One region of the Pantoea phytobeneficialis genome, then DNA from elsewhere that is predicted to be linked to it. Evidence: predicted binding sites of a transcription regulator. Region 1 holds the regulator's gene; each other region holds the start of a gene.

Region 1 (7,661 bases):
GCCTTAAACGCTCTCCATCAACGCTTTCGCGGCTTTTATCCCGTGGTGATCGACGTCGAAACTGCCGGTTTTAATGCCAAAACCGATGCCCTGTTAGAAATTGCCGCCACTACTCTGAAGATGGATGATGACGGCTGGCTGCATTGTGATGAGACGCTTCATTTCAACGTTGAACCTTTTGAAGGCGCGATTCTTAACCCGGAAGCACTGGCATTTACCGGGATTGATCCCAGCAACCCGTTGCGTGGCGCAGTGAGCGAGTATGATGCGCTGCATGCCATTTTTAAGATGGTGCGCAAAGGGATGAAAGACAGCCATTGTAATCGTGCGATTATCGTGGCGCACAATGCCACCTTTGATCACAACTTCCTGATGGCGGCTGCGGAACGCGTGAGTCTGAAGCGTAATCCATTCCATCCGTTTGCCACTTTCGACACTGCGGCATTAAGTGGATTGGTATTGGGTCAGACGGTGCTGGCAAAAGCCTGTAAAGCGGCAGGGATGGATTTTGATAGCACCCAGGCGCATTCCGCCCTGTACGATACCGAACAAACCGCCATCCTGTTTTGCGAGTTAGTGAACCGTTGGAAACGTCTGGGGGGCTGGCCACTGGCGTTCAGTGACGAACTGTCGGAAGAAGACTCCGCCGAGTGACCAAAAGAAAGGCCGACGACTGTCGGCCTTAACGCTTATTCTGCTTCTTTATACTTCTCAGCAGTTTCTTTAATCAGCGGCTGAAGTTCACCACGCTGGAACATCTCGACGATGATGTCGCAACCACCGACCAGCTCGCCATCAACCCACAACTGTGGGAAGGTCGGCCAGTTGGCATATTTTGGCAACTCGGCACGAATATCCGGGTTTTGCAGGATATCAACATACGCGAAGCGCTCACCACAGGCAGACAGAGCCTGTACCGCTTGTGCAGAGAAACCGCAGCTTGGCAGTTTCGGCGAACCTTTCATGTACAGCAGGATCGGGTTTTCTGCGATCTGGCGCTGGATTTTCTCAACAGTACTCATTTTTGCCTTCCTTAATTCCTCACTTCGTGTTTGTTTATTGTAGCGATTTCACCCCCGCACTAAAACGGGATTTTGCGGTTCAGGCACATCAATCGCCATGTTTGTTAAGTTCCGGTGCCATAAATAACATTTTCATATCATGATTAAGCATGAACCGATTAATAATTAGCAATATATCTGCTGGGTTAACCAGCTGAAATCGCTCATTTTTGCCCCATATCAACTCTGCTAACACATTAATAGAAAAATGCCTTACCTTTTAGAAAAAAACTGGATTAGAATCATCTCGGTGCTGATCGTTGATCAGATTTTTCTAACATAGCTGCGGGCTGTTTCTTCAGACTGCTTAACCTGTACCGGACTATGCGTTTACTCATTACGCTTTTTATGCTGGCTTTCGCCCAACTGTTTTTTAATGTGGCTTCTGCGTCACCGCATGCGCCCATCAATGCCAGTTTGCATAACGCTGAGAAAAAAAGTGCGCGCGAAGATGAGCGTCGCAAGCGACGTCCGGTAAAAACCAGCACCAAAAAATCCCGTCTTGCTACCAGTGTTCAGAAGCTAAAGCTGAAAAAACAGCCGAAAATGGAAACGGCGCTGCATAAAACCCGCAGCAAGAAAGCCCTGCTGAAATCACCGTCAAAAAAATATGGTCACCAACGTCTGGCAAAGAGAAGCGCGAAGCAGGACGATGACCGCGATTTGACCACCATCAAGATGAGCAATTCTCACCGTCAGCGCTATCAGAAAGCACGCGAAACCGCGATGAACAAGCTGATGGGGCAGATTGGTAAACCATACCAATGGGGTGGCACTTCACCGCATACCGGTTTCGATTGCAGCGGTCTGGTGTGGTACGCCTACAAAGACCTGGTCAAATATAAATTCCCGCGCACCGCCAACGAAATGTATCACCTGCGGGATGCGGCACCGATTAAGCGCGATATGCTGGAGAAAGGGGATTTGGTGTTCTTCCGCATCAATAATCGCGGCACTGCCGATCATGTCGGTGTTTATCTTGGTAATGGCAAATTTATCCAGTCGCCTCGTACCGGTAAAGATATTCAAATCAGTGCATTGGGTGAGGATTACTGGCTGAAACACTACGTCGGGGCACGCCGTATGATGACCCCCAAAACTATCCGCTAAAAAACGCCCGATACCCGATAAAACAACAAGCCGGACCCTGATTTTCAGGTCCGGCTTTTTTATTAATGAAGGATCGCGGTGAAGCTGAACACGATAATCATTAGTAGCGCGCCCACAGTGGTAAACAGCGCCAGTTTCAGGTCTGTACTCATCACAACTCCTTAGTCACAATAAATGAAGGGTTATCGTAATTTTCTCACAGCCTCCGGCAAAAATCTCGTCTTATCCGCGCCAGCTTGCTAGAATCGCCGCCTTTCGTTGCGCAACAGATTTTGCGCACGCTGTGTTTGCGGCAAGTTAAAGCGTTATTGACCAGGTGTTAATGTCTTTTTCTTCGCCATTCGCCCCGAAAATCGGGGCGCAAAACCATTAGCAGACGCAAACGTTTAACAATATACTTATCAGTTAGTTGCGATAAGCCCGGGAGTACCATTTTCATGGCAACAATTAAAGATGTGGCGAAACGCGCCGGTGTCTCCACCACCACGGTTTCGCATGTCATCAACAAAACGCGTTTTGTCGCGGAAGAGACGCGTAACGCCGTATGGGAAGCGATCAAAGAGCTGCATTACTCGCCCAGCGCCGTGGCGCGCAGCCTGAAAGTCAACCACACCAAAACGCTGGGGCTGCTGGCCACCTCCAGTGAAGCCCCCTATTTTGCCGAGATTATCGAGGCGGTGGAAAATCACTGTTTCGATCGCGGCTACACGCTGATCCTGGGCAATGCGCATAACGACCTGCAAAAACAGCGCGCATATCTGTCGATGATGGCGCAGAAGCGTGTCGATGGCCTGTTGGTGATGTGTTCAGAATACCCTGACGACCTGCTGACCATGCTGGAAGAGAACCGTAATATCCCGATGGTGGTGATGGACTGGGGCGCATCGCGTGGCGATTTTACCGATACGGTGCAGGACAATGCGTTTCAGGGCGGCTATCTCGCCGGGCGTTACCTGATTGAACGCGGTCATCGTGACATTGGTGCCATCCCCGGACAAATGGAGCGCAACACCGGCGGTGGCCGCCATGCCGGTTTCATGCAGGCGCTAAATGAGGCAGGCATCACCGTGCGGCCCGAGTGGATTGTGCAGGGCGATTTTGAACCGGAATCCGGTTATCAGGCGATGCAGCAGATCCTCAATCAGAAGCAACGCCCGACTGCTGTGTTCTGCGGTGGCGATATCATGGCGATGGGCGCGATCTGTGCTGCGGATGAAATGGGTCTGCGGGTCCCGCAGGATATCTCAGTGATCGGCTATGACAACGTGCGCAACGCACGTTATTTCACGCCGGCGCTGACCACCGTTCATCAACCCAAAGCTCAGTTAGGTGAAAAAGCGTTGGAAATGCTGCTGGATCGTATCACCAGCAAACGTGAAGAACCGCAAACCATTGAAGTTCAGCCAACGCTAATTGAACGCCGTTCAGTCGCTGACGGCCCGTTCCGCGACTACCGCCGCTAGGTTTCCGTTTCGCTCAACCATTCATAGTTGAGCGTTTCGGCATCGCCGAGATAACTCAGCAACCAACCCAGAGCTGGCGAGTTCCGTTGTTCCGACCAACTGACGCAGCATGGGCTATCCGGGAACGGCGTGGGTAACGGTAACTCGGTTAATGCTCCGCTATCCAGTAATGGCCGGGCTAAATGGCCCGGCACCATCCCCACGCAAAGTCCCGCCAGCAGGCAGTCGACGCCGGTTTCCCATTCCGGCACCACCAGCCGGCGTTGATTATCCAACGTCCAGGTCATGCGCCGCGGCAACGCCCGCGAAGTGTCTTCCAGCACCAGAGAAGGCCAGGCCCGCAACGTCTCGTCATCCAACAAGGTACTTTTTGCCAACGGATGATCGGGGCTGACCACGCAGCGCCAGTTCAACGCGCCCATATCCTGAAAGGCAAAACGCCCACCGACCGGGATCGCCTGAGTGGCCCCAATCGCTACATCGACCCGCCCATCGGCCAGTGCATCCCAGACACCATTAAACACTTCATAACTGATAATCAGCTCCATGTCGGGAAAGTGGCGGTAGAAATCCTTCACCAGTTGTCGGGTGCGATGAGGTTTAACGATGCAATCCACCGCGATACTCAGCTGACCACGCCAGCCATTTGCCAACTGCTGGCACTGCCGCCGCGTCGCCAGCATTTTTTTGATAACACTACGCCCTTCCCGGACAAAATGCTCCCCGGCTGCCGTCAGCACCACTTCCCGATGCTGACGTTCGAACAACGGCACCGCCAGCCAGGTTTCGAGCTGCCGTACCGTGTAGCTGATGGCAGAAGGCACCCGATGTAACTCTTGTGCTGCCGCACTAAAACTACCGCTGCGGGCCACCGCATCTACCACTTCAAGCGCATATTCAGACCACATATTTTTGCCTGCAAATTTTTTGATAGCACCGCGCAAATATTAGCGTTTCACAAAACCTGGTGCACGCTTTTACACTCCTCCGCGTTTTCCTGTCTAAAGAGAATTACCATGTTGTCATCAAAAGGATTTCTGCCTTATCTTGCTTTACTCAGCATGCTGGGCTTTCTTGCTACGGATATGTACCTGCCGGCATTCGGTGCCATGCAGCAGGATTTTGCTACCGCCCCCGGTACCATCAGCGCCAGTCTGAGTCTGTTCCTTGGTGGTTTTGCCTGTGCGCAGGTCTTCTGGGGACCGCTGTCAGATCGCTTCGGACGTAAACCGGTTCTGCTGGCGGGATTAGCGATTTTTGCCCTGGGTTGTCTGGGCATGCTGTGGGTGAGCGACGTCCGTTTGATGCTGGCGCTGCGCTTTGTGCAGGCGCTGGGTGTTTGCGCTGCCGCTGTTAGCTGGCAGGCGCTGGTGGTGGATCGTTATCCGCAAAACCAGGCCAACAAAGTTTTTGCAACCATTATGCCGCTGGTCGCCTTGTCTCCGGCGCTCGCCCCGTTACTCGGTGCCTGGCTGATGGGCCATTTTCACTGGCGTAGTATCTTTCTGCTGCTGACACTGATAACCCTGGTGTTGCTTATTGGCACCCTGCGTCTGGCGAATCCCGTACGAGCCGACACCATGCGAGCGCCGCAGCCTGGCTGGCTGACGCTGCTGGTATCGCGTACTTATAGCGGCAACGTATTGATCTACTCTGCCTGTTCCGCCAGCTTTTTTGCCTGGTTGACCGGCTCGCCCTTTATCCTCGCCGATGCCGGTTTATCACCGGCAGATATTGGCCTGAGTTATGTGCCGCAAACTATCGCCTTCCTGATCGGTGGATTTGGCTGCCGCGCGCTGCTGAATCGTTTTCAGGGGAAACAACTGCTGCCGTGGTTACTGGTGATCTACAGCCTGAGCATTCTTAGCCTGTTTGCGGTTACGCAGCTTTCCGCCCCCGCGCTGTGGGCATTGCTGTTGCCGTTCTGTGGTATGGCGCTGGCAAATGGGGCTATCTATCCGATTGTGGTCGCCAGTGCCCTGCTGCCCTTCCCCCAGGCAACAGGCAAAGCTGCTTCATTGCAAAATTTGCTACAACTCGGATTATGTTTTGTCGCCAGCCTGGTCGTTTCCGCTGGATTACAACAAGCGCTGCATAGCACCAGCCTCGTGATGCTCGCTACCGTTGCACTCGCCTGGGCCGGTTTCGGTTGGCAACGTACGGCAAACGCACAAAGTGATGTTGCTCACAACTCCTTAGCCTGCGAAGATAATCACTGACGCAACAACTTTAGTTAGCATCCTAACGATAAGTCGTTGAATATTGACCCACGTAAGCATATACTGCGTGGGTCAGCAATTCTGTAACAAATCAATAACATGAATGTATTACTATTAAGCGACTCTGTCGCTGGGATGGCGTCTGCACGATATTCTCCCCTGTGTTGTGCCAGACATTTCTATTCAGATTCATACCTCTGTAAAACGTCGGATATCTGGCGCACGGATTTTCCGTGAGTTCTCTCACAAGCCTGGAGAAATTGACTATTCTTTTCTCAGGTTGAAATCGGAAAGGTGATGGAGAAGCTATGAGTTCATCGTGTATAGAAGAAGTGAGCCTTGAAGAAAACCACTGGTTTCGTATCGCCCATGAATTACTGGAACGGGCTGATATTGCCATTAATGGCACTCGCCCCTGGGATATTCAGGTTAAGCATCCGGATTTTTTTAAACGGGTCCTGCAAGAAGGTTCATTGGGCTTAGGTGAAAGCTATATGGACGGTTGGTGGGACTGTGAAAATCTCGACATGTTTTTCCACCGCGTACTGAAGCACCACCTGGATCAACAATTACCGCATCATTTTAAAGACACGTTGCGTATCGCAGCCGCGCGTCTGACCAATTTACAATCGAAAAAACGCGCCTGGATTGTCGGTAAAGAGCATTACGATCTTGGAAACGACCTGTTTTCTCTGATGCTTGATCCCTTTATGCAGTACTCCTGTGGTTACTGGAAAGAGGCCGAGACGCTGGAACAGGCGCAACAAGACAAACTCGATATGATTTGCCGCAAGCTGCAACTGAAACCCGGCATGACATTGCTTGATATTGGTTGTGGTTGGGGTGGACTGGCAGAGTTTGCCGCACGCAATTATGGCGTGAAAGTGCATGGTGTCACCATTTCGGCAGAGCAACAGAAGATGGCACAGGAGCGTTGTGCCGGTCTGGACGTCACCATTCTGTTGCAGGATTATCGCGACCTGAATCTGCAAGTTGACCGTATCGTTTCAGTCGGCATGTTCGAACATGTCGGTCCCAAAAATTACGCGACCTATTTTGAGGTGGCCGATCGTAATTTGAAGCCGGACGGTATTTTCCTGCTGCATACCATTGGGGCAATTAAAACCGATATGAATGTTGACCCCTGGATCGATAAATATATCTTCCCGAATGGTTGCCTGCCCTCCGTACGCCAGATTGCTAATGCCAGTGAGTCACATTTTGTGATGGAAGATTGGCACAATTTCGGCGCGGATTATGACACCACGCTAATGGCCTGGCATGCGCGTTTTCTTGACGCCTGGCCGCAGCTGGCAGAAAAATACGGTGATCGTTTTAAACGCATGTTCAGCTATTATCTCAATGCCTGCGCTGGTGCATTCCGCGCGCGTGATATTCAGCTGTGGCAAGTGGTTTTCAGCCGTGGGGCTGAGGGCGGCCTGCGCGTCGCGCGTTAACCTCCCTTTTGTAGCGGCGTGACTAATCACGCGCTTTTAAAACAGCGCGATAAATCGCGCCGCTACGAATGCCAGGTTATTCACTCTCGTCGGACTGCTGCTGCGCCAGAGCGGCTGCTTCACGTTGTGCCAACACGCGCTCAACGGTTTCGACAATAGCCTGGGTATGCGGATCAATCTCGATATTCACCTTGTGACCTAACTTCTTCGCGCCAAGCGTGGTGCGCTCCAGCGTTTCCGGGATCAGGTGCACACAGAATTTACTCCTGGTCACATCACCCACCGTCAGGCTGATACCATCAATACCGACAAACCCTTTATGCAGAATATATTTCATCTGCGCCGGGTCCT
Region 2 (7,661 bases), 760 kb from region 1:
GCACTGCCGCCGCGTTCTGCAAATGGTTTTCATTGTCGCCGGTGATGTAGTCAGTGAACTCCTTTGCCGCCTCTTTCCCCATCAACGATAGCATCGATTCCACATGGACCGGTGGCAGTTGCAGTCGTTTGCTCAGGGACTGAGCCGCATGGCGAGAACCGGCCGTCAGCAGGCGGAAGCCCACCACAAAAACCACCACTAAAGTCGCAAGGATTAGCCAGATCATAAACATTCCACTAAATTCATTGCCGGGCATCATACGGGTTAACGCGGGCAATCTGAAGTGACAAAAGCGCGCCTCAGGATCAATCTGTGCCTGACAGCGCGACGCGCTTCTGACAGAATAGGCGCCTTTCCCCGATTCAACATTACACAGTGGATTTCCTCTCTGATGGCAGCAAAAATTATTGACGGTAAAACGATTGCGCAGCAGGTGCGCCTTGAGGTTGCGGAAAAAGTACAGCAGCGTCTGGCGGCTGGAAAACGTGCGCCTGGCCTGGCAGTCGTTCTGGTGGGGGAAAACCCCGCTTCGCAGATCTATGTCGCCAGCAAACGCCGCGCCTGTGAAGAAGTGGGATTCGTTTCCCGTTCTTACGATCTGCCAGCAACCACCAGCGAAGCCGAGCTGCTGGATTTGATCGATGCGCTGAACAACGATCACGAAATCGATGGCATTCTGGTGCAGCTACCGCTCCCGGCAGGCATCGATAACGTCAAGGTACTGGAACGCATCGTGCCGGACAAAGACGTCGACGGTTTCCATCCTTACAACGTGGGCCGTCTGTGCCAACGCGCGCCGAAGCTGCGTCCCTGCACCCCGCGCGGTATTGTCACCCTGCTGGAGCGCTACAACATCGATACCTACGGCCTGAATGCTGTGGTGGTTGGCGCATCCAACATCGTTGGCCGTCCGATGAGCATGGAGCTGCTGCTGGCCGGTTGCACCACCACCGTGACCCACCGTTTCACCAAAGATCTGCGTCACCATATCGAACATGCCGATCTGTTGATCGTGGCAGTAGGTAAACCGAACTTTATTCCGGGCGACTGGATCAAGCCGGGCGCGATTGTGATTGATGTCGGTATCAACCGTCTGGAAAGCGGCAAAGTGGTTGGCGATGTGGATTTCGAAGCAGCCTCAGAACGCGCTTCCTACATCACCCCTGTGCCGGGCGGCGTTGGCCCGATGACGGTCGCCACCCTGATTCAGAACACCCTGCAAGCGTGCGAAGAGTACCACGATGAGGAGAACGCATAATGGCGACGTTTTCTCTGGGTAAACACCCACATGTTGATCTTTGCGATTTGCTGAAACTCGAAGGCTGGGTGGAGAGCGGCGCACAGGCCAAAGCGGTGATCGACGAAGGCGAAGTGCGCGTTGATGGCGCGATCGAAACCCGTAAGCGCTGCAAAATCCTTGCCGGTCAGACGGTAGAATTTGCCGGCCAACGCATTACCGTGGTGGCTTAAAAAACGTAGCGGCGCGATTTATCGCGCCTGTTGCTTCTAAAAAGCGCGATAAATCGCGCCGCTACTAAGCTGAAATAAAAAGGGCGAACATCAAAGTTCGCCCTTTTTTCGTTACTTACGACGCCAGGTTGTGCCCTGCGGGCCATCTTCCAGCACGATGCCCAGCGCATTCAATTTATCGCGCGCCACATCAGCTTGCGCCCAGTCTTTCGCTTTACGCGCATCGTTACGCATCTTAATCAACGCTTCGATTTCAGCCACTTCATCGTCGTTGGCTTGCGCACCGCTTTGCAGGAACTGCTCCGGGTCCTGTTGCAGAATACCCAGCACATCCGCCAGCTGACGCAGTTTTGCCGCCAGCGCATTCGCCGCGGTTTTGTCTTCCGCTTTCAGGCGGTTCACTTCGCGCGCCATATCGAACAGCACCGAATAGGCTTCCGGCGTGTTGAAGTCATCTTCCATCGCGCTACGAAAACGCGCGTCGAACTCTTCGCCACCGGCAGCCACTGCGCTGACATCGGTATGACGCAATGCGGTGTAGAGACGCTCCAGCGCCGCGCGTGCCTGGTTAAGGTTATCTTCGCCATAGTTGAGCTGGCTGCGATAGTGGCCGGACATCAGGAAGTAACGCACGGTTTCGGCATCGTAATGTTGCAGCACATCGCGCACGGTAAAGAAGTTGCCGAGGGATTTTGACATCTTCTCGCGATCAACCATCACCATGCCGGAGTGCATCCAGTAGTTAACATACGGGCCATCGTGCGCACAGGTGGATTGCGCCACCTCGTTTTCGTGATGCGGGAACATCAGGTCCGAACCGCCACCGTGGATATCAAAATGGGTGCCGAGTTGTTTGCAGTTCATCGCCGAACATTCGATATGCCAACCCGGACGCCCGTTGCCCCACGGTGAGTTCCACGCGGGTTCGTCGGCTTTGGACATCTTCCACAGCACGAAATCCATCGGGTTGCGCTTCACTTCGGCTACTTCAACGCGCGCACCGGCCTGGAGTTGTTCCAGATCCTGACGCGACAGCACGCCGTAATCTTTATCGCTCAGTACATCAAACATCACATCGCCATTGTCGGCTACGTAGGCATGCCCACGTTCGATCAGGCGGCCAACCAGCTCGATGATCTCGTCGATATGACGCGTCGCACGCGGCTCCAGATCGGGCGGCAGGATGCCCAGCGCAGCAAAATCTTTATGCATTTCACCAATCATACGATTGGTCAGGGTTTCGATGCTTTCGCCATTCTCGTTGGCACGTTTGATGATTTTGTCGTCGATATCGGTGATGTTACGCACATACTTCAGCTTATAACCGACATAGCGCAGGTAACGCGCTACCACGTCAAACGCCACAAAAGTACGTCCGTGGCCAATATGACAGAGGTCGTACACCGTGATGCCGCACACGTACATGCCGATTTCGCCAGCATGAATGGGTTTGAATTCCTCTTTCTGTCGCGTCAGGGTGTTATAAATCTTTAGCATTGAACGGTTCCGTATTTAACGTGTGCGGGAAAGGCCTTTCCAGGCTAGCTGCGTATTGTGCCGTATTTTTTACTTCAGCGCGACGCCAGCATAGCAACTGTCGCTGCCTTGCTGACGCGTCATCACAATTTGTGATATAAGATGCGTCTACAAAAATGCCCGCTGCTCTGAGGCAGGCGCGGCAATCGACACCGACGACAACCTTTACAGGACGAGAATGATGGTCACCTTCCAGACGAACCACGGCGATATCGTGATTAAAACCTTCGATGACAAAGCGCCGGCAACCGTAAAGAACTTCCTGGATTACTGTCGTGAAGGTTTCTACGACAACACCATTTTCCACCGTGTGATCAACGGCTTTATGATTCAGGGCGGCGGCTTTGAGCCGGGCATGAAGCAGAAAGCAACTAAAGAAGATATCCGCAACGAAGCCAACAACGGCCTGAAAAACACCCGTGGCACCCTGGCGATGGCGCGTACTCAGGCTCCGCACTCGGCGACGGCTCAGTTCTTCATTAACGTGGCAGACAACGACTTCCTGAACTTCCGCGACGAAAGCCTGCAAGGCTGGGGTTACTGCGTGTTCGCAGAAGTGGTTGAAGGCATGGACGTGGTCGACAAAATCAAAGCGGTAGCCACCGGCCGCAGCGGCATGCACCAGGACGTGCCGAAAGATGACGTAGTCATCCAGAAAGTGACCGTTAGCGAGTAATGTCGCGCACGCTGTTTATCGCAGATCTTCATCTGTGTGAAGAAGAACCGGCAATCACTGCCGGTTTTCTGCATTTTTTGCAGCGGGAAGCGCATCAATGCGATGCGCTTTACATCCTTGGCGATCTGTTCGAAGCCTGGATTGGCGATGACGATCCCAACCCTTTGCATCAGCAAATCGCCGATGCGCTCAAGGCCCTGCCGGTGCCGACATTCTTTATCCACGGTAATCGCGATTTTCTGCTCGGTCAGCGTTTTGCGCGTGCCAGCGGCATGACATTGTTGCCAGAGGAACAGGTGTTAACCCTGTACGGTAAACGTCTGCTGATTATGCATGGCGACACCCTGTGCACCGACGATGAAGGCTATCAACGCTTTCGCGCTAAAGTGCACCAGCGCTGGCTGCAAAAGCTGTTTCTGGCCTTACCGCTCAGCTTGCGGATGCGTATCGCTGCCAAAATGCGCGCCAACAGCAAACAAGCCAATCAACACAAATCCCTGAGCATCATGGATGTGAACCAGCAGGCGGTGATGGATGCCATGGCCCGCCAACAGGTGCGGCTACTGATCCACGGCCACACCCATCGCCCGGCGATCCATGATTTTGTTTTACAGGGTGAAAATGCCCAGCGCGTAGTGTTGGGTGCCTGGCATCAACAGGGTTCGATGATTCAGGTCGACGCCGATGGCGTCAGGCTTAGCGAATTTCCGTTCTGATTAACGGGCAATCTTGCCCGTTTTCCGGCCACGCAACCGTTTTCCTTACTGCCATCTCATGCTATTCTCTGTGCCCTTCTTCACCTGCCCGCCCGGCCAGGTTCGTTTGTATATTCACAGGAGTTGACCGCATGTCATCCAACGCCGCCCCGGCTCGTATCGCCATCGTCATGGGTTCCAAAAGTGACTGGGCTACCATGCAGTTCGCCGAGGAAATTCTTAACAGCCTGGATGTCCCCTTCCATGTGGAAGTGGTTTCTGCTCACCGTACGCCGGACAAACTGTTCAGCTTCGCCGAAAACGCCGCGCAAAATGGTTTCCAGGTGATTATCGCCGGTGCTGGCGGTGCAGCCCATCTGCCGGGCATGCTGGCCGCCAAAACCCTGGTGCCGGTGCTGGGTGTCCCGGTACAAAGCGCCGCCTTAAGCGGTGTCGACAGCCTCTACTCGATTGTGCAGATGCCGCGTGGTATTCCGGTAGGTACACTGGCAATCGGTAAAGCCGGTGCCGCCAATGCTGCTCTGCTGGCCGCGCAGATTCTGGCAATTCACGACAGCGCGCTGGCAACTCGCCTCGCCAACTGGCGTCAGACCCAGACTGACGAAGTGCTGAACAACCCGGATCCGCGGGGGGATGCATGAAGCCGGTTTGCGTACTGGGAAATGGTCAGTTAGGCCGTATGCTGCGCCAGGCGGGTGAACCGCTGGGCATTGCCGTTTATCCGGTCGGGCTGGATGCAGAACCTTCTGCGCTGCCGATCGCACAAAGCGTGATCACGGCGGAAATTGAACGCTGGCCTGAAACCGCGCTGACGCGTGAACTGGCAAGCCATCCGGCCTTTGTGAACCGCGATATTTTCCCGCGTCTGGCCGATCGCCTGACGCAAAAACAGTTGCTCGATCAACTGAACCTCGCCACCGCACCGTGGCAACTGCTGGCGGATAAAAGCGAATGGCCGCAGGTGTTCAGCTCGCTTGGCGAACTGGCTATCGTCAAACGCCGCACCGGCGGCTACGACGGACGCGGTCAGTGGCGTCTGCGCGCCAATGAAACCGACACCCTGCCGGATGAATGCTACGGTGAATGCATCGTTGAACAGGGCATCAACTTCAGCGGTGAAGTGTCGCTGGTTGGCGCGCGTGGTCAGGATGGCAGCACCGTTTTCTATCCGCTGACCCATAACCTGCATCAGGAAGGGATCCTGCGCACCAGCGTCGCGTTCCCACAAGCCGATGCGGCGCAGCAGCAACAGGCCGAAGCGATGCTCAGCGCGATCATGCATGAGCTGAATTACGTCGGTGTGATGGCGATGGAGTGCTTCGTTACGCCGCAGGGCTTGCTGATCAACGAACTGGCACCGCGTGTCCACAACAGCGGACACTGGACGCAGAATGGTGCTTCCATCAGCCAGTTCGAGCTGCATCTGCGCGCAGTGCTGGGTTTACCGCTGCCGCAGCCGGTGGTGTATGCACCTTCGGTAATGGTCAACCTGATTGGTACGGATGTGAATCTGGCGTGGCTGCATCAGCCGTTGGTACATCTGCATTGGTACGAGAAAGAAGTGCGTCCGGGACGTAAAGTCGGCCACCTCAATCTGACCGACAGCGACCAGGGTCGTCTGGCCGCGGCATTAAATGCGCTGGTGCCATTGCTGCCGGCGGAGTATGCCAGCGGTATCGCCTGGGCCGTAGAGAAGCTGTAATTATAAGGTCGCCAGCAATGGCGACCTTACCCTTCCGTGGCGGCGCAATTTATTGCGCGAATTTTGACTGTTGCGTCAAGGTCAAAGGCGCGCGATAAATCGCGCCGCTACACCAGGAGGCATGTCGACCAGGCGATCACGCCGCCTCAAACCGCCTGAACAACGCCTTCCCTTTCAGCAAACGCACCCCCAGCCAGCCGCCGCACAACGACAGCAAAATCGCCCCGGTGATCGGCAGCGCCAGCCACAGGCTCCAGTCCGGTTCCCAGGGAAAATCGAAGATTTTGCGCTGCAACCCCCACAATGCCGCCTCCGCGCCCAGTGCTGCCGCAACCCCGGATACCACGCCGAGCAAGGCAAACTCACACCACAGGGTGCCGCGCAGCAGTCGTTTGCTGGCACCCAGCGTGCGATAAACCACCAGCTCCTGACGTCGTTGACGCATCCCGACCTGAATCTGCGCCAGCAGCAGCAGCACGCCACAGATCGTCACCAACACCACCATAATCTCCAGCGCCTGACTCACCTGCGCCAGCACCTGGCCGATTTGGCGCATCATGCTGCCGATATCCAGCAAACTCAGGGTGGGGAATGCCCGGTTGAGCTGCGCCAGCAAGGCAGGGTTATTCGCCATACGGAAACTGGTGAGCCAGGTTTGCGGCTGGTCATCCAGCGCCCCCGGCGGAAAGATAAAGAAGAAGTTGGGCCGCAAACTCTCCCAATCCACTTTACGCAGGCTGGTAATTTTGGCGCTGAACTGCTGGGTATCGCCGCTGAAAGTTAAGGTGTCACCCAGCTTCACCCCCAGACGATCCGCCAGCTCAGTCTCCACCGACACTTCCCCGACACGCGGCGGCCAACTCCCCGCTACCAGCGGATTGTGGTCCGGACGCTCCGCCTGCCATGTCAGATTCAGCTCACGATTCAAGGCGTTATCCATATTCGGATCGGCATCCTTACCGTTGAGCTGCGTCAGTCGGGCGCGGATAATCGGGTAGAAAGTCTCCGCTTTGATCTGATGCGATTGCAGGAAATCACGTACCTGTGGCACATGTTCATGCGTCATATTCAGCAGAAAATAGTTGGGACTATCCGGTGGCAACTGTTGCTGCCAGCGATCAAGCAGATCGCCGCGCATTACCAGCAGTAACGCCAGCAACATAAAGGAGAGTGAAAACGCCGCCAGTTGGCTGAGGGTCATTGCCTGCTGTCGCAACAGCCGGTTGATGGCCAGTCGCAGCGCCAGGTTACGCACCACCAGACGTCGCAACAGCAGCAAAGTGCCCCAGCCCAGTAACGCCAGCAACAACGCCAGCAACACCACACCCGCCAGCAACGCCCACAACATCTTGCTGCCGCCCATCAACAACGCCAGCAGGCCAATCACCACCAACGCCATCACTGGCAGATAGACGCGCAACGGCCAGACATTCGCCACCGCATCCCGACGCAGCACACGTAATGGCTGGGTTGCCAGCAATAACCGGTAAGGACGTATCCCCACCAGCAGCGAGATCACGAACATCGCCCCCAACGACCACAACCACGGCCAGAAACTGGC
Region 3 (7,661 bases), 290 kb from region 1:
TCATCACACGATTGGCGGCGTTAAATGCCTGAATTTCCGCGCGCCGCACGGTGTATTCGCTGCTGGTTTCCAGTTGGTTGGTGATCTCATCCAGCAGGTTATCCTCTACCTGCTGGTGATAATGGGTGATGTTGCGATCCTGCTTGCCGTAGTAGTTACGCTTGCGCAGTTCCAGTGGATCGAGCTGCAACTCGCGCGCGATGTGATCCATGATCTGCTCAATCGCCACCATGCCCTGCGGCCCACCGAAGCCACGGTAGGCGGTATTCGACGCGATGTTGGTACGGCAGCGATAACCGGTAATCAGCGCATCGCCGAGGTAATAAGCATTATCTGCATGGAACATAGCTCGATCGACTATCGATCCACTAAGATCGAGTGAAAAACCGCAATTTCCTGCCAGATCGAGCTTCACACCACAAAAACGTCCCGTGTCATCAAATCCGACATCGTAACGCACGTAGAACGGATGACGCTTGCCGGTGATACGCATATCGTCACGGCGTGCGAGGCGCATTTTCGCCGGTCGTCGCGTCTGACGTGCGGCGATGGCGCACAGGCAGGCAACGCCCGCTGCCTGAGTTTCTTTGCCGCCAAAACCCCCGCCCATCCGGCGCATATCGATGGTGACGTTATTCATGCTGATCCCCATCACCTCAGCCACCAGCTTTTGTACCTCGGTCGGGTTCTGGGTGGAGGAGAACACCTGAAGCGCATGGTCTTCACCGGGGATCACTAATGCCGTCTGGGTTTCCAGATAGAAATGTTCCTGACCACCAATATGGAAACTGCCCTGAATACGGTGCGGTGCACGGGCCAACGCTGCATCCGCATCGCCGCGCTGGTGGACGTGCGGCTGCTGGACAAAAAGCCCCTGCTCCAGCGCCTGACAAACATCGAGGATCGCCGGTAACGCTTCGTATTCGACAATCGCCGCCTCGACACCGGCGCGCGCGGCTTCCGGTGAATCTGCTGCTACGGCTATCACCACCTGGCCGAGATACTCCACCTTTTCTTGTGCCAGCAGCGGATCGCCCGGTTCTAACGGGCCAACATCGTTGCTGCCCGGCACATCACGCCAGGTCAGTACGCTGACCACGCCAGGCACTGCGTAACAGGGCTGCACATCCAGTTTGGTAATACGCGCGTGAGCATGAGGACTCAGCAGCGGGCAGAGATGCAGTAAACCCGGCAGATCGGGTTTGTCATCGATATAAATCGCTTCGCCGGAGACATGTTTATCCGCACTTTCATGTTTACGGCTACGCCCGACACCGCTTTGTATACCGGCGTCAAACTGGGTTTTTAACAGGGTTTCATTCAGTTGCGGGCGATTATGAGACATAGCGCGTCACCTCTGCGATGGTCAGTTCGCCGCTGGCCTGTGCGTAGTAGCGACGCAACAGATTCCGCGCCACCTGCAAACGGTAGGCAGCGCTGGCGCGGAAATCACTCAGCGGCTGGAAATCCTGGCTCAGGGCGGCGCAGGCCGATTCGATAGTTGTCAGGTCAAACGTGGCACCGTTGAGCACCGCTTCAGCATTGAGCGCACGTTTGGGGGTGGCCGCCATGCCGCCAAACGCAATGCGGACATGCTGCACCGTGCCGTCCTCAACGTGAAGGTTGATGGCGGCAAAAATTGCAGAAATATCGTCGTCGAGGCGTTTGGATACCTTCCAGGCGACAAAGTCAGGTGACGCTGTCACGCGAGGTATGATGATAGTGCGAATAAACTCGCCGGGTTGCAACACCGTCTGGCGATAACCAGTAAAGAACTGATCCAGCGGCACTTCCCGACACTGTTCCCCCTGCTGTAATTCGAGTCGGGCATTCAGCGCCAGCAGCATCGGCGCAGCATCACCAATCGGCGAAGCGTTGCCAATATTGCCGCCCAGCGTGCCCTGATGACGAATTTGCAACGAGGCAAAGCGTTCCAGCATACGGCTGAACGCCGGAATGCGTGCTGCGAGAAATTGATAGCATTGATGCAGTGACGCCCCTGCGCCCAGACGCCAGTGCGCTTCATCTTCGCTGCATACCTTCAGCTCTGCGACCTGCTCCAGCGCGATCAACAGCGGAATCTGCTGATATTGCTGGGTAATTTGTAACGTCAGGTCGGTGCCGCCCGCCAGCAAACGCGCGTGCGGATGTTGTTGGTAGAGGGCTGCCAGCTGATCCAGGGTTTTTGGCACCAGGCAGCGGTTGCCGTTGGCTTCCAGTATCTGCACCTCGTTGCTGACCAACGCCTGTAAGCGTTGCACCACGCTGGCTTCGCTCTGGCTGAAGTTGTCGCAGACCGGCTGCTCACAGGCCTGCTGTGCCGCATCCATAATGGGCCGATAACCGGTGCAGCGACACAGATTGCCCGCCAGCGCCTGTTCCGCCTGGTGCCGGTCCCAGCCGTGGCTGTTTTTCTGTAATGTGAACAACGACATAACAAAACCTGGCGTGCAGTAGCCACACTGCGAACCGTGACAATCGACCATTGCCTGCTGTACCGGGTGCAGATCGCCCCCCTGGCGTAAATCCTCGACGGTAATCAGTTGCTTGCCTTGCAGGCTGCTGACCAGCGTCAGGCAACTGTTCACCGTCTCATAATGCATGCGTCCATCCATCACCTTCCCCAGCGTCACGGTGCAGGCACCGCAGTCGCCCGAGGCGCAGCCCTCTTTGGTGCCACGACGTTGCTGATGATTACGCAAATAATTCAATACGGTGAGGTTCGGATCGAGATCGCGTTCAGTCACCAGTCGATTATTGAGCAGAAACTGAATCATGCCGCTTTTACCCCGCTTTCCCGTTGCCAGACCGGCTGACCATTGACCCAGGTCTGCGCGATATTGCGATCGTCACCCAGTGTCATCAGCACAAACAATTTTTCCCAGATATCTTTGCTGTTGGCGTAACGCAATTGCTGCAACGCTGAAACAGCGGGGTCGAGCACCACGAAATCCGCCTCTTTACCCGGATTGAAGTTACCGATGGCATGATCGAGATCCAGCGCATGCGCTCCGCCGAGCGTGGCATGATAAAAGGCTTCGCAGGCGCTGAGTTTATAGTGCTGAAGCTGGCCGACTTTGTAAGCCTCACCAAGGGTTTGCAATATGTTAAAGGTGGTGCCAGCACCGACGTCAGTGCCGATCCCCATCCGTACGCCCTGCTGCCAGCAGCGTTTGATGTTAAATAACCCGCTGCCGAGAAACAGGTTGGAGGTCGGACAGAAAGCAATTGATGAATCGGTATCGTGCAGGCACTGCCATTCATGGTCATCCAGATGCAGACAGTGGGCAAACACGCTGCGTTTGCCGGTGAGCTGATGCTGGTGATACACATCGAGATAGCCGTCATGCTCCGGGAACAGTTCTTTGACCCAGGCGATTTCCTGCGGATTTTCGCTCAGATGGGTGTGCAACCAGGTGTCGGGGAACTCTGCCCGTAGCTGCCGGACTTTTTCCAACAGCTGTGGCGACGATGTCGGGGCAAAGCGTGGCGTCAGCGCATAACTCAGACGGCCACGATTATGCCAGCGTTCAATCAAGGCGCGGGTTTGCAGGTAGCTTGCCTGCGGGGTTTCGGTCAGATAAGCCGGTGCGTTGCGATCCATCATCACCTTACCGGCAATCAGACGCATATTGAGCTGCTCTGCGGCGCTAAACAATGCTTCCACCGACTGCGGATGCACGGTACCAAATACCAGCGCGGTGGTGGTACCGTTCGCCAGCAGCTGATGCAGAAAGAACGCTGACATCTGTGCCGCATGATCGGGACAGTGGTACTGGCTCTCGACCGGGAAAGTGTATTGGTTCAGCCATTCCAGCAGTTGCTCACCAAACGCCCCTATCATCTCGGTTTGCGGATAGTGAATGTGGGTATCGATAAATCCCGGTACGATCAGTTTGCCGCGCAGGTCGATCAGCGTGGCAGGGTTGATGCGCGACTGTGCGCTTTCCCAGCTCTCCAGGCTGACAACTTTTCCGTCGTGCAGCGTCAATACACCATCTTCGAGGTAGCGCGCCTGATCAGCAATGGTATCGGGTTGTTGTGCCACGCCGGTAAAATCAAAAAAACTGGCGCGCAGCGTGGTTTCGGATGCAAAAGGCATAAAGTAGTTCCTTGCGTTATCTTTGTTATGGCAGGTGATGGCCTTTAAGGAGTTTTGCAAACACCATGCCAACACAAATAACTTATTTTTATGTTTATATTCAATATATTAGGTTGTTATAAGGGATTTCTATGGCAGCATGCCCAGGCAACCGAATGCGCAAACGGTTGCCATGCTTCGCAATCGGTTGCGATTTAACAACCGCCGGTGAGACGGGCTTTTTGTACCCTTTGCGTGGCAATGATTTGTGCCATATTGGTGCGGTTGTGCGCTGAAATCGTGCAGGTGGAATTAAGCAAAGCCTTTGGATGGCCAGAGGGCTTGTGCTGATGGTACGGAAACATTTCTGGACAAAGTCAGTTGTTAAAATTTCTTAAAGTCACGTTACAATGAGTATCTACAGAACTGATGTGCTCAATGCTTTTTTGAATGGATGGAAGTTTCAGTTTAATGGAGGAAATCATTCAATGTTCCGCATCACACCCGGTTTTTTTATGGAAAATCGCTCAGCATTATCTTCATGAAAGAAGCCTTCTAAATTCTCAACAGCACAATGTCAGTGCTCTTGTCCCCTCACTCAACCAATGGTTACCGTTTTACAAAATCGACTCAGACCTCCGACTCGCACACTTTCTGGCACAGTCTTGTGTTGAAACTGCAAACTTTTCATCGCTGACGGAAAGAGCCAGAAACGGCGGTAAGGAGTACGAATACAACACCGCTGTTGGTCGGGCGCTCGGTAACAAATATCCGGGTTGGACGTATTCTCCATGAGGATTTGGTTAATCACCCTGGACTGGTTTCATCTAATCCTGATGTAGCCGTCAGGACTGCCTGTGAATTCTGGCACAAGCGACACGTAAACATACCTGCCGACCGAGATGATTTCAAAGCAGTAACCTATGCCGTTAACGGTGGTTATAACGGACTTGTTGAGAGGAAGCGTGCACTTGATCGGATCAAGAATGAGATGGGTATTTGACAATGTTAAAATTTAAATTTGTTTTCTCTTTAGTTTTTCTGCTCTCGGCTTTCAGCTCATACGCAGCCGGACAACAATCGTCAATGACGTGTAAAGATACGGCTCTTAAAGATGCAAAAAAACTCCTGTCTTTTTATCGGGATAATGATGACCGAATCTCTATAGACAACAAAGTAACTCCGCTGGAGAAAGTGAGTAATCCTCAGAATCCATCACAAAAATTCGATGTATTAGAAGCGTGGGGTTATATCTACAAAGGCAAATACAGAATGCGTTTCAGTTACTATTCCGACCTTGATTGCACGCTCATGGGCGAAGAAATTCTTGAATACGCAGATTTGTAACAATCAGGCTTCCCGACGGCTTTATCGAATATCATCCAAAAAAAACCCGCTTGCGCGGGTTAATAACATGAAGCAGTGATTAGGGTTGGTACTGAAAAGCTCACATATAATATGAAAGCAAAGCGTGTCACATTCGCGTATCACACGCCTTTAATTTGAATCTGTTTTATGCCGATAATTTTGATAAATATCAATTGCACAACTCCATGTTAAATATAGATATTCTCATTTGACGCCCAATGTTAATTATATTCCGGCTGTTCAATTCGATAAAGATATTGGCTATCCACATTTTAACAATTTCAGAATGAGTAACGTATCGCCTTACAGCGCATACATCAGCCCTGTGACACTTATGCGTGATGGATGTACCTGTCCAACATGCAACATGCAACATGCAACGTGACCCAGATGGGCCATGAAAATGCACAGATGGTTTATGATGTTTAAGGTTCATGGATTTTGGCGTTAAGCGGCGATCAGGTCGCCATGCTTAACACCTTGCTGGCAGTTTTGTTTTGCCCTCTTTCGAATTTTAGGTGGATTTTTCCAATTTGAATCAATAGATTAATTGTGACACGCAATCGTTTAAGGAACAGTGAGATGATTATTTTTGTTACCGGTGCGACGGCCGGTTTTGGTCAAAGTATCACCCGCCGCTTCATTGCTACAGGTCATAAAGTGATCGCCAGCGGACGCCGCGTTGAGCGTTTGCAGGAATTGAAAGACGAACTGGGCGACAATCTCTACACCGTACAACTGGATGTGCGCAACCGTGCCGCTATCGAAGAAGCTATCGCCGCACTGCCGGCTGAATGGCGCAATATCGATGTGTTGGTCAACAATGCCGGTCTGGCGCTCGGTATCGAACCCGCGCATAAAGCCAATATCGAAGATTGGGAAAATATGATCGACACCAACAACAAAGGTTTGGTGTACATGACGCGCGCCCTGCTGCCCGCTATGGTGGAACGCAACGTTGGCCATATCATCAACATTGGTTCGATTGCCGGAAGCTGGCCGTATGCCGGTGGCAACGTCTATGGTGCAACCAAAGCCTTTGTGCGCCAGTTCAGCCTGAATTTACGTACCGATCTGCACGGCACCGCGTTGCGCGTCACCGATATCGAACCGGGTCTGGTGGGCGGTACGGAGTTTTCTAATGTGCGTTTCAAAGGTGACGACGGTAAAGCCGATAAGGTTTATGAAGGGACTACCGCACTGACCGCCGAGGATGTCACCGAAGCGGTATACTGGGTGGCGACGCTACCGAAGCACGTCAATATCAACACGCTGGAAATGATGCCGGTGACGCAAACCCTGGCGGGTTTGAAGGTACATAAGGACTAAAAATACCTGGCGGCGCGATCAATCGCGCCGCTACGCGAAACTCAGGCCCGTCCCCAACCCGCGACAATAATCAGCATGCCGCTCAAGGCAATCAACGCCCCGGCCCAATCCCACGGGCTGAGTTTTACCCCATCCACCACACGTAGCCAGATCAACGCGGTCAACACATAAACGCCACCGTAAGCGGCATAAACGCGACCACTGGCCGCCGGATGCAGGGTCAGCAACCAGACAAACAGCATCAGGCTGGCCGCCGCAGGCAGTAACAACCATGCTGTCGCGCCCTTCTTCAGCCATAACCACGGCAGAAAGCACCCAACAATTTCCGCAATCGCAGTTAAAAAAAACAGCAAGGTGGTTTTCACCAGCATAAAAAGTCTCTCAGAAGTCTCAACAAATGCCTCACCGCTGGTGAGTAAAGAAGCAGCGATGATATACTACCGGGCATTGTTGTTACAGCCACCATCGCGATGGTGCTGGCGTTAACTAAAGGAAAAGACGATGAAAAAATTGTTTCCCGCACTGCTTGCAGCGGTACTGACTTCCAGCGTTTTGCTGGCTGCCCCACTGGCTTCAGCGCAAACCGATCGCCTGATCATTGAAAACGGCAACAGCGCGTCCAGCAATGAGGCGGCACGTCAAAGCAAGGAGCAATGGAATGACACCCGCAACCTGCGCAATAAAGTGAATACCCGCGTCGAGAAAGAGTTTGATAAAACCGATAAAGCGTTTGATAGCCGTGATGCCTGCGAGAAAAGCTACAACGTTAACGCCTATTGGGAACCCAACACGCTGCGCTGCCTTGACCGTCGCACCGGTCGTATCGTCACACCATAAGTTGCTGACGCTGCTATAGTTATCAAGGGAGTTCAAACCAAAGGAG
Region 4 (7,661 bases), 1.1 Mb from region 1:
AGGTTCAATAATTTTGAGTAACTTTACCAATCTTTAATCTGAGCCAACCGAAAACAGCCTGCTGGCGTCCAGGTCGCTTTATTCAAATTTTTGCTGCTTTTATCAACAGACAACAGCAACATTTTGCATTCATCACATCCCCCTGCTTTGCTTGCTTGTATGCTGCGGGTGGTTAAGATAAACAATCATCCCAACATTCGTAGCGGCGCGATTTATCGCGCGTCTTTCAAAACTGCGCGATAAATCGCGCCGCTACGAATGGGCGTTAACTGAGTGGCTTTACAGAACATTTGCACCACTTAACGGTCCAATTTCCGGACACTTTTTACAGGATCAAGGCATGTTTAACCGGTTGAAAAAATCAGCGCTGGCAGCCCTTATTCCTGCGCTGCTTCTCACACCTGTGCTGAGCGTCAGGGCTGACGTGAGCGACTCTCTGCCCGATATTGGCACCACGGCAGGCGCAACGCTGTCGATTAACCAGGAATTACAGATTGGTGATTTCTATGTACGACAACTGCGGGCCAGTGCACCACTGATCAACGATCCGCTGTTAAATCAATATATCAATCAACTCGGACAGCGGCTGGTGGCGCACGCCGATTCGGTGCGTACACCGTTTCATTTTTATCTGATCCAGAATGATGAGCTGAACGCCTTCGCCTTCTTCGGTGGCAACGTGGTGCTGCACTCGGCGTTGTTCCGCTTTACCGATAACGAAAGCCAGCTGGCATCGGTGATGGCGCATGAAATTTCGCACGTCACCCAGCGCCATCTGGCGCGTGCGATGGAAGAGCAAAAACGCAACGCACCGCTGACCTGGGTCGGCGCGCTTGGCTCGATTCTGCTGGCTATTGCTAACCCGCAAGCGGGTATGGCCGGGTTAATGGGCACCCTCGCCGGGACCCAACAGGGTATGATCAGCTTTACGCAAGCGAATGAACAGGAGGCCGATCGCATCGGCATTCAGGTGTTGCAGCGTGCCGGGTTTGATCCCCAGGCGATGCCAAATTTCCTGCAAAAACTGGCTGACCAGAGCCGCTTCTCTTCCAAACCCCCGGAAATTCTGCTGACTCACCCCCTGCCCGATAGCCGCCTGGCGGATGCGCGCAACCGCGCGAACCAGATGCGACCGGTGGTGGTGCAATCATCGCAGGATTTTTATATGGCGAAGGTACGCGCACTTGGCATGTATTCCACCGGTCAAAACCAACTGACAGATGACCTGCTCGATCAATACGCCAAGGGCAATACCCGCGAACAGCAGGCTTCACAATACGGCAAAGCGGTGCAGTTTTTGCAGGCGAAAAGCTTTGAAAACGCGAAGAAAATCATCTCCCCGATGCTGACTAAACAACCGGATAATGTCTGGTTTCTCGATATCATGAGCGACATCGACATCGGTCTGAATCAGCCACAACAGGCCATCAAGATGTTGAGCAGCGCCAAGGGCAGCAACAGCAATCCGGTAATTCAGCTCAACCTCGCCAATGCCTATGTCGAAGCCAAACAACCGGCCAATGCCAGCCGTATTCTTCATCGTTATACCTGGTCGAATCCCAACGATCCTAACGGCTGGGATCTGCTGGCGCAGGCATCGGCAGCCCAGGGTTTACAAGATGAGGAGTTGTCGGCACGCGCGGAGGGCCTGGCGTTAAATGGTCAGATGGATCAGGCGATCAGAGCGCTTAGCAGCGCCAGCGCCCAGGTGCCGCTCGGTAGCCTGAAACAGGCGCGTTATGACGCGCGCATTGATCAATTTAGAGAGCTGCAAAAACGCTTCCAACAGTATCAAAAAGGATCTTAATCATGGTGACCATTTATCATAATCCACGTTGCAGCAAGAGCCGCGAGACGCTGGCGCTGCTGCAACAGCAGGGAGTGCAGCCGGAAGTGGTGCTGTATCTGGAAACACCGCCTGATGCGCAAACGCTGAAAGCGTTGCTGAAAAAACTGGGTATGACGAGTGCACGCGAGCTGATGCGCCGCAAAGAAGATCAGTATAAATCGCTGGGGTTAGCTGAACCCGGTCTTAGCGAGGATCAGCTGATTCAGGCGCTGGTTGAGCATCCCAAACTGATCGAGCGCCCGATTGTGATCAACGGTGAACAGGCGCGCCTTGGCCGCCCGCCCGAAGCGGTGCTGGAGATTATTTAAAGCCCCAGCGCTTCTTTAACAAAGGGAATGGTGAGTTTACGCTGCGCGCTGATGGAGGCGCGATCCAGTCGATCCAGGGTTTCAAACAGAGTACGCATTTCGCGGTCGAGGCGTTTCAACAGGAAACGCCCGACATCCTCCGGCAATTCAAAGCCGCGGATCCCGGCACGCAATTGCATCGCCTGCAACTTGTCGTCATCCGACAATGGCTGTAAACGGTAAATCTGGCCCCAGTCGAGACGTGATGCCAGATCCGGCAACCCGAGATTGAGCTGGCGCGGCGGGCGATCGCCGGTGATCAACAGACGGGTTTTGCCGATTTCCAGAATGCGGTTATAGAGATCAAAGATCGCCATCTCCCACTCGGCGTCCCCGGCGATGCACTCGATATTATCGATGCACACCAGTGCCAGATGCTCCATCCCTTCCAGCACTTCCGGTACGAACCAGGTGCGTTTGTCCAGTGGGACATAGCCGACCGCTTCACCGCGTGCCGACATTTCGGCACAAGCAGCGTGCAGCAGATGGCTGCGGCCACCACCTTCGCGCGACCAGAAATAGAGATAGCTGCCGTGTTGTTGCACCAGCGCCCCCTGAAGTGCAGCTAACAGGGACGGATTTTCCCCAGGCCAAAAGCTGGCAAAGGTTTCGTCATCAGGTAAGTAAAGTGGCAGTGAAAGCTGTGCCGGCGTGTTCAGAAGCACCTCAGCGTATGAACGGGCAGAAAACGGGGCAAGTCTATCACGATCCTCGCCAGAGATGAACCGGGCTTCCCTGCCCGGCAAACGCGCTTAGGGTTCGCGTTGCTCTTCAGCATCCAGAACCACTTCTTCCGGACGTAACAAGCTAATTACGCGGAAGATCAGGCTGAGTGCCACGCCAACAATGGTCGCCAGCGCCATACCTTTCAGCTCGGCGGCACCGATATGCACTTTGGCACCGCTGACGCCGATGATCAGGATCACCGAAGTGAGGATCAGATTCTGCGCTTTGTTGTAATCCACTTTGGATTCAATCAGCACACGAATACCTGAAGCACCGATCACCCCGTACAGCAGCAGTGACACGCCACCCATCACCGGCACCGGAATCGCCTGAATCGCGGCGGCCAGTTTGCCGACGCAGGAGAGCAGAATCGCCAGGATTGCCGCCCCGCCGATCACCCAGGTGCTGTAGACACGGGTGATCGCCATGACGCCAATGTTCTCACCGTAGGTGGTGTTGGGGGTTGAACCAAAGAAACCGGAGATCATGGTGGAAAGGCCGTTGGCGAACATGGAACGATGCAGGCCCGGATCGCGGATCAGATCTTTTTTCACGATATTCGCCGTCACCACCAGGTGACCAACGTGCTCGGCGATCACCACCAGCGCCGCAGGCAGAATGGTCAACATCGCCGCCCACTCAAAACGTGGCGTATAGAACGTCGGCAGTGCAAACCACGGCGCATTCTCAACCGACGCCCAGTTTACGATGCCCATAAAAGAAGAAAGCGCGTAGCCAACCAGCACACCAATCAGAATCGGGATAATGGCAAAGAAGCCACGGAACAGCACGGAGCCAAACACGGTAACACCCAGCGTCACCAGCGAAATAAACACGGTGGTGCCATCAGGTGAGGTGCCCTCAGCAGGCAGCAAACCAGCCATATTGGCCGCCACGCCCGCCAGCTCAAGGCCGATAACCGCCACAATCGCACCCATTGCCGCAGGCGGGAACATCACGTCCAGCCAGCCGGTGCCCGCCTTTTTCACTATCAGGGCAACAACACAGAACAGGAAACCGCAGAGGATGAAGCCGCCCAACGCGACTTCATAGCCCAACGGTAACAGCAGCAGGACCGGAGAAATAAAGGCGAAGCTGGAGCCGAGATAAGCCGGGATTTTCCCTTTACAGATGAAGAGATACAGCAGCGTCCCTACCCCGTTAAACAGCAGCACCGTGGCCGGGTTGATGTGAAACAAAATCGGCACCAGCACGGTTGCGCCAAACATGGCGAACAGATGTTGCAGACTGAGTGGAATGGTTTTGAGTAGCGGCGGTCGTTCGCTAACGCCGATGGCGCGACGAGTCATTCAGTGATCCCCTTGAGTTGTGTGGTGCATTTTTGCCAAAAAAAAGCCGACTCTCTGGCCGGCTGCTTTATTTATTTGGTTCCGAAAATCTTGTCGCCGGCATCGCCGAGACCAGGAATAATGTATCCCTTCTCGTTCAGGCCTTTGTCGATTGAAGCGGTATAGAGTTCAACGTCCGGATGCGCTTTTTCCAGCGCGGCAATACCTTCCGGTGCCGCCACCAGCACCAGCACCTTGATGCTGTTACAACCGGCTTTTTTCAGCAGGTCGATAGTCGCGATCATCGAGCCGCCGGTTGCCAGCATCGGATCCACCACCAGCGCCATGCGCTCTTCGATGTTGGAAACCAGTTTCTGGAAGTACGGTACCGGTTCCAGCGTCTCTTCATCACGGTAAACGCCGACCACGCTGATACGCGCGCTCGGTACATGTTCCAGCACGCCTTCCATCATGCCCAGACCGGCACGCAGAATCGGTACGACGGTAATTTTTTTGCCTTTGATTTGTTCGATTTCTACCGGGCCATTCCAGCCTTCAATCGTAACGCGCTCGGTTGCCAGGTCGGCAGTGGCTTCATAAGTCAGCAGGCTGCCAACTTCTGACGCCAGTTCGCGGAAGCGTTTAGTACTGACATCATGCTCACGCATCAGGCCCAGTTTATGTTTGACCAGCGGGTGTTTGACTTCCACGATCTTCATGATTGTTCTCCCGGAATTGAGTTGAGCTAAAAAAAAATCGCGGGATTATACCGCCTTTTTCCTGCTGCGCCATATGTCATTGGTCAATACAACGCCTTCCACCATCTGAGATTAAGGATTAGCGAAAAAGCGGTGCCGTGCAAAGGGGGCGTGAGATGGGACTCGCAAACGTTTGCCTGCGCTGGTAGAATTACGCCGCTTTATTTTAACCACCAACCGCAACTCGCGTGGGGATTCCGCAGTGACCGACAAGACCTCTCTCAGCTACAAAGACGCCGGTGTTGATATTGACGCAGGTAACGCTCTGGTTGACCGCATTAAAGGCGTAGTGAAAAAGACCCGCCGCCCGGAAGTGATGGGTGGACTGGGGGGCTTTGGCGCGCTTTGTGCGCTGCCGCAGAAATACCGCGAGCCAGTGCTGGTCTCCGGCACCGACGGCGTCGGCACCAAGCTGCGTCTGGCGATGGATCTTAAGCGCCATGACAGCATCGGTATCGATCTGGTGGCGATGTGCGTGAACGATCTGGTGGTGCAAGGCGCTGAGCCGCTGTTCTTCCTCGACTACTATGCCACCGGCAAACTGGATGTCGACACCGCTTCCTCGGTGATCACCGGTATCGCTGAAGGTTGTTTGCAATCAGGCTGTGCGCTGGTTGGCGGTGAAACCGCAGAGATGCCTGGCATGTATCACGGCGAAGATTACGACGTGGCGGGTTTCTGCGTCGGCGTGGTGGAAAAATCAGAGATCATCGACGGCTCGAAAGTGCAGGATGGCGATGTTCTGATCGCGCTGGGTTCCAGTGGCCCGCACTCTAACGGTTACTCGCTGGTACGTAAGATCCTGGAAGTCAGCCAGACTAACCCGGAAACCAAACAGCTGGAAGGCAAACCGCTGGCCGATCATCTGCTGGCACCGACCCGCATTTACGTGAAAAACATCCTGAGCCTGATCGAACAGGTTGATGTGCACGCCATTGCGCACCTGACCGGTGGTGGCTTCTGGGAAAACATTCCGCGCGTACTGCCGGATAACACTCAGGCGGTGCTGGAAGAAAGCAGCTGGCAGTGGCCGGCAGTGTTCAACTGGTTGCAGCAGGCCGGTAATGTTAGCCGTCACGAAATGTACCGCACCTTTAACTGTGGCGTGGGCATGGTGATTGCGCTGAGCGCAGCCGAAGCTGATAAAGCGGTACAGCTGATGACTGACGCAGGTGAGCAGGCGTGGAAGATTGGTGTGATCAAAGCGTCTGATTCTGAAGAGCGTGTGGTTATCAACCCATGAAAAAACTGGTTGTACTGATCTCCGGCAACGGCAGCAATCTTCAGTCCATCCTTGACGCCTGCGCAAGCGGGCGTATTAACGGCAGCGTGGCTGCCGTTTTCAGTAATAAATCCTCAGCGTTGGGTTTAACCCGTGCGCAGGAAGCCGGTGTGCCGACTCATGCGCTGGCTGCCAGTCAATTCGCTGACCGTGAGGCCTTTGATCGCCAGCTGATGCAGGAGATTGATGCTTACGCCCCTGATTTGGTGGTGCTGGCGGGATATATGCGTATCCTCAGCCAGGCATTTGTCGCGCATTATCATGACCGTCTGGTCAATATCCACCCTTCCCTGTTGCCAAAATATCCCGGTCTGCATACCCATCGGCAGGCACTGGATAATGGCGACGCAGAGCATGGTACTTCGGTGCATTTCGTCACCGATGAACTGGATGGCGGGCCGATTATTTTACAGGCGCGCGTACCGGTGTTTGCCGATGATACGGAAGAGGATGTTACCGCCCGCGTGCAGCACCAGGAACACGCCATCTATCCGCTGGTGATTAGCTGGTTTGTGGAAGGACGTTTGCAGATGCGCGAGGGTGCGGCCTGGCTGGATGATCAACCGCTGCCACCGCAGGGCTACGCTCACGATTGATCTCAGATTCAATACTGGCTTCGCGCGATAAATCGCGCCGCTACCGTATTTGCAACCCTCCGTAGCGGCGCGATTTATCGCGCTTGTTTTTTGTGCCGCGAAAATGGCGCAGCGACATTCATAGCCCGGCATTCAGGTCGCATTTCATATGCGTCCAGCCCTGATAATTTTTGACTTCAGGTATCCGGTCCGGCAGGTTCTGGAAGTTGGTGTAATACTGGTTTACCGAGCGATGTAAAATGCGCGGATCGATATATTCACGGCCCCATAATGATGTATCCAGGCCTTCAGCCGGACGTATGGCATCGATATGGTGCGGTATTTTTCTTCCCCTGAACTCCACAACATAATCCACACCTGTTCCGCCGGGTTGCAGACGCGGGTCATCGAAAGGGTGAGAAGACATATAAATACGGCCCTGTCTGGTCAGCAGAAACCCCTGGTCGTTGATAATCGTGGCAGAGACAATGTCATCATATTTAGGTGCATTAGAACCATTGTCCTCTTCACCTTTAATTGACGCATTTTGCCAGGTTTTTCCGTAGTCTTTGGAAACCACAAATCCTGCTTCACCCCAGTTAGGAACCGCTATATATCGTTCAGAGGCATTAATATAGGGTTTGGTAAAAATTCGGTAAAACTGAGACCATATTTCGCTCCGAATGCCTCGTTGCTGATCCACGAACCAAAGTTCTCCCTCACAATTATAACCTTTCAGCTCCAGCCAGCGGTGGTCATCAAACCGGTACACTACCTGTACCGGTTTCTGGCGTGGTTTTAACAAGTTGTGCTGACATCCGCTAATCATGAACAA

What was found. The regulator PurR, encoded in region 1, represses purine synthesis genes. The targets are predictions, from matches to a motif close to CANGCAAACGTTTGCNTG.
Region 2: a site for PurR is predicted at 4,428-4,445, ahead of purE (5-(carboxyamino)imidazole ribonucleotide mutase). Genes of this name have one in related genera too.
Region 3: a site for PurR is predicted at 4,259-4,276, ahead of guaD (guanine deaminase). Genes of this name have one in related genera too.
Region 4: a site for PurR is predicted at 5,092-5,109, ahead of purM (phosphoribosylformylglycinamidine cyclo-ligase). Genes of this name have one in related genera too.

Annotation. Positions count from the first base shown of each region.
Region 1 covers NZ_CP024636.1:1,903,188-1,910,848, reverse strand. The annotation lists gene rnt (ribonuclease T) at 1-654, shown strand, start outside; gene CTZ24_RS08915 (Grx4 family monothiol glutaredoxin) at 690-1,022, opposite strand; gene CTZ24_RS08910 (C40 family peptidase) at 1,386-2,171, shown strand; gene cydH (cytochrome bd-I oxidase subunit CydH) at 2,234-2,323, opposite strand; gene purR (HTH-type transcriptional repressor PurR) at 2,609-3,634, shown strand; gene punR (DNA-binding transcriptional activator PunR) at 3,631-4,542, opposite strand; gene punC (purine nucleoside transporter PunC) at 4,651-5,853, shown strand; gene cfa (cyclopropane fatty acyl phospholipid synthase) at 6,162-7,310, shown strand; gene CTZ24_RS08880 (riboflavin synthase) at 7,387-7,661, opposite strand, start outside.
Region 2 covers NZ_CP024636.1:1,141,567-1,149,227, reverse strand. The annotation lists gene CTZ24_RS05195 (DUF1198 family protein) at 1-226, opposite strand, end outside; gene folD (bifunctional methylenetetrahydrofolate dehydrogenase/methenyltetrahydrofolate cyclohydrolase FolD) at 392-1,258, shown strand; gene ybcJ (ribosome-associated protein YbcJ) at 1,258-1,470, shown strand; gene cysS (cysteine--tRNA ligase) at 1,582-2,967, opposite strand; gene ppiB (peptidylprolyl isomerase B) at 3,188-3,682, shown strand; gene lpxH (UDP-2,3-diacylglucosamine diphosphatase) at 3,682-4,398, shown strand; gene purE (5-(carboxyamino)imidazole ribonucleotide mutase) at 4,530-5,039, shown strand; gene purK (5-(carboxyamino)imidazole ribonucleotide synthase) at 5,036-6,100, shown strand; gene ybbP (putative ABC transporter permease subunit YbbP) at 6,237-7,661, opposite strand, start outside.
Region 3 covers NZ_CP024636.1:2,193,743-2,201,403, forward strand. The annotation lists gene xdhB (xanthine dehydrogenase molybdopterin binding subunit) at 1-1,345, opposite strand, end outside; gene xdhA (xanthine dehydrogenase small subunit) at 1,335-2,777, opposite strand; gene guaD (guanine deaminase) at 2,774-4,102, opposite strand; gene CTZ24_RS10240 (hypothetical protein) at 5,087-5,428, shown strand; gene ydfG (bifunctional NADP-dependent 3-hydroxy acid dehydrogenase/3-hydroxypropionate dehydrogenase YdfG) at 6,032-6,778, shown strand; gene CTZ24_RS10250 (YnfA family protein) at 6,820-7,149, opposite strand; gene CTZ24_RS10255 (DUF1283 family protein) at 7,280-7,615, shown strand.
Region 4 covers NZ_CP024636.1:3,015,051-3,022,711, reverse strand. The annotation lists gene bepA (beta-barrel assembly-enhancing protease) at 341-1,807, shown strand; gene arsC (arsenate reductase (glutaredoxin)) at 1,810-2,157, shown strand; gene hda (DnaA inactivator Hda) at 2,154-2,861, opposite strand; gene uraA (uracil permease) at 2,949-4,232, opposite strand; gene upp (uracil phosphoribosyltransferase) at 4,304-4,930, opposite strand; gene purM (phosphoribosylformylglycinamidine cyclo-ligase) at 5,172-6,212, shown strand; gene purN (phosphoribosylglycinamide formyltransferase) at 6,209-6,847, shown strand; gene CTZ24_RS13995 (T6SS immunity protein Tli3 family protein) at 6,966-7,661, opposite strand, start outside.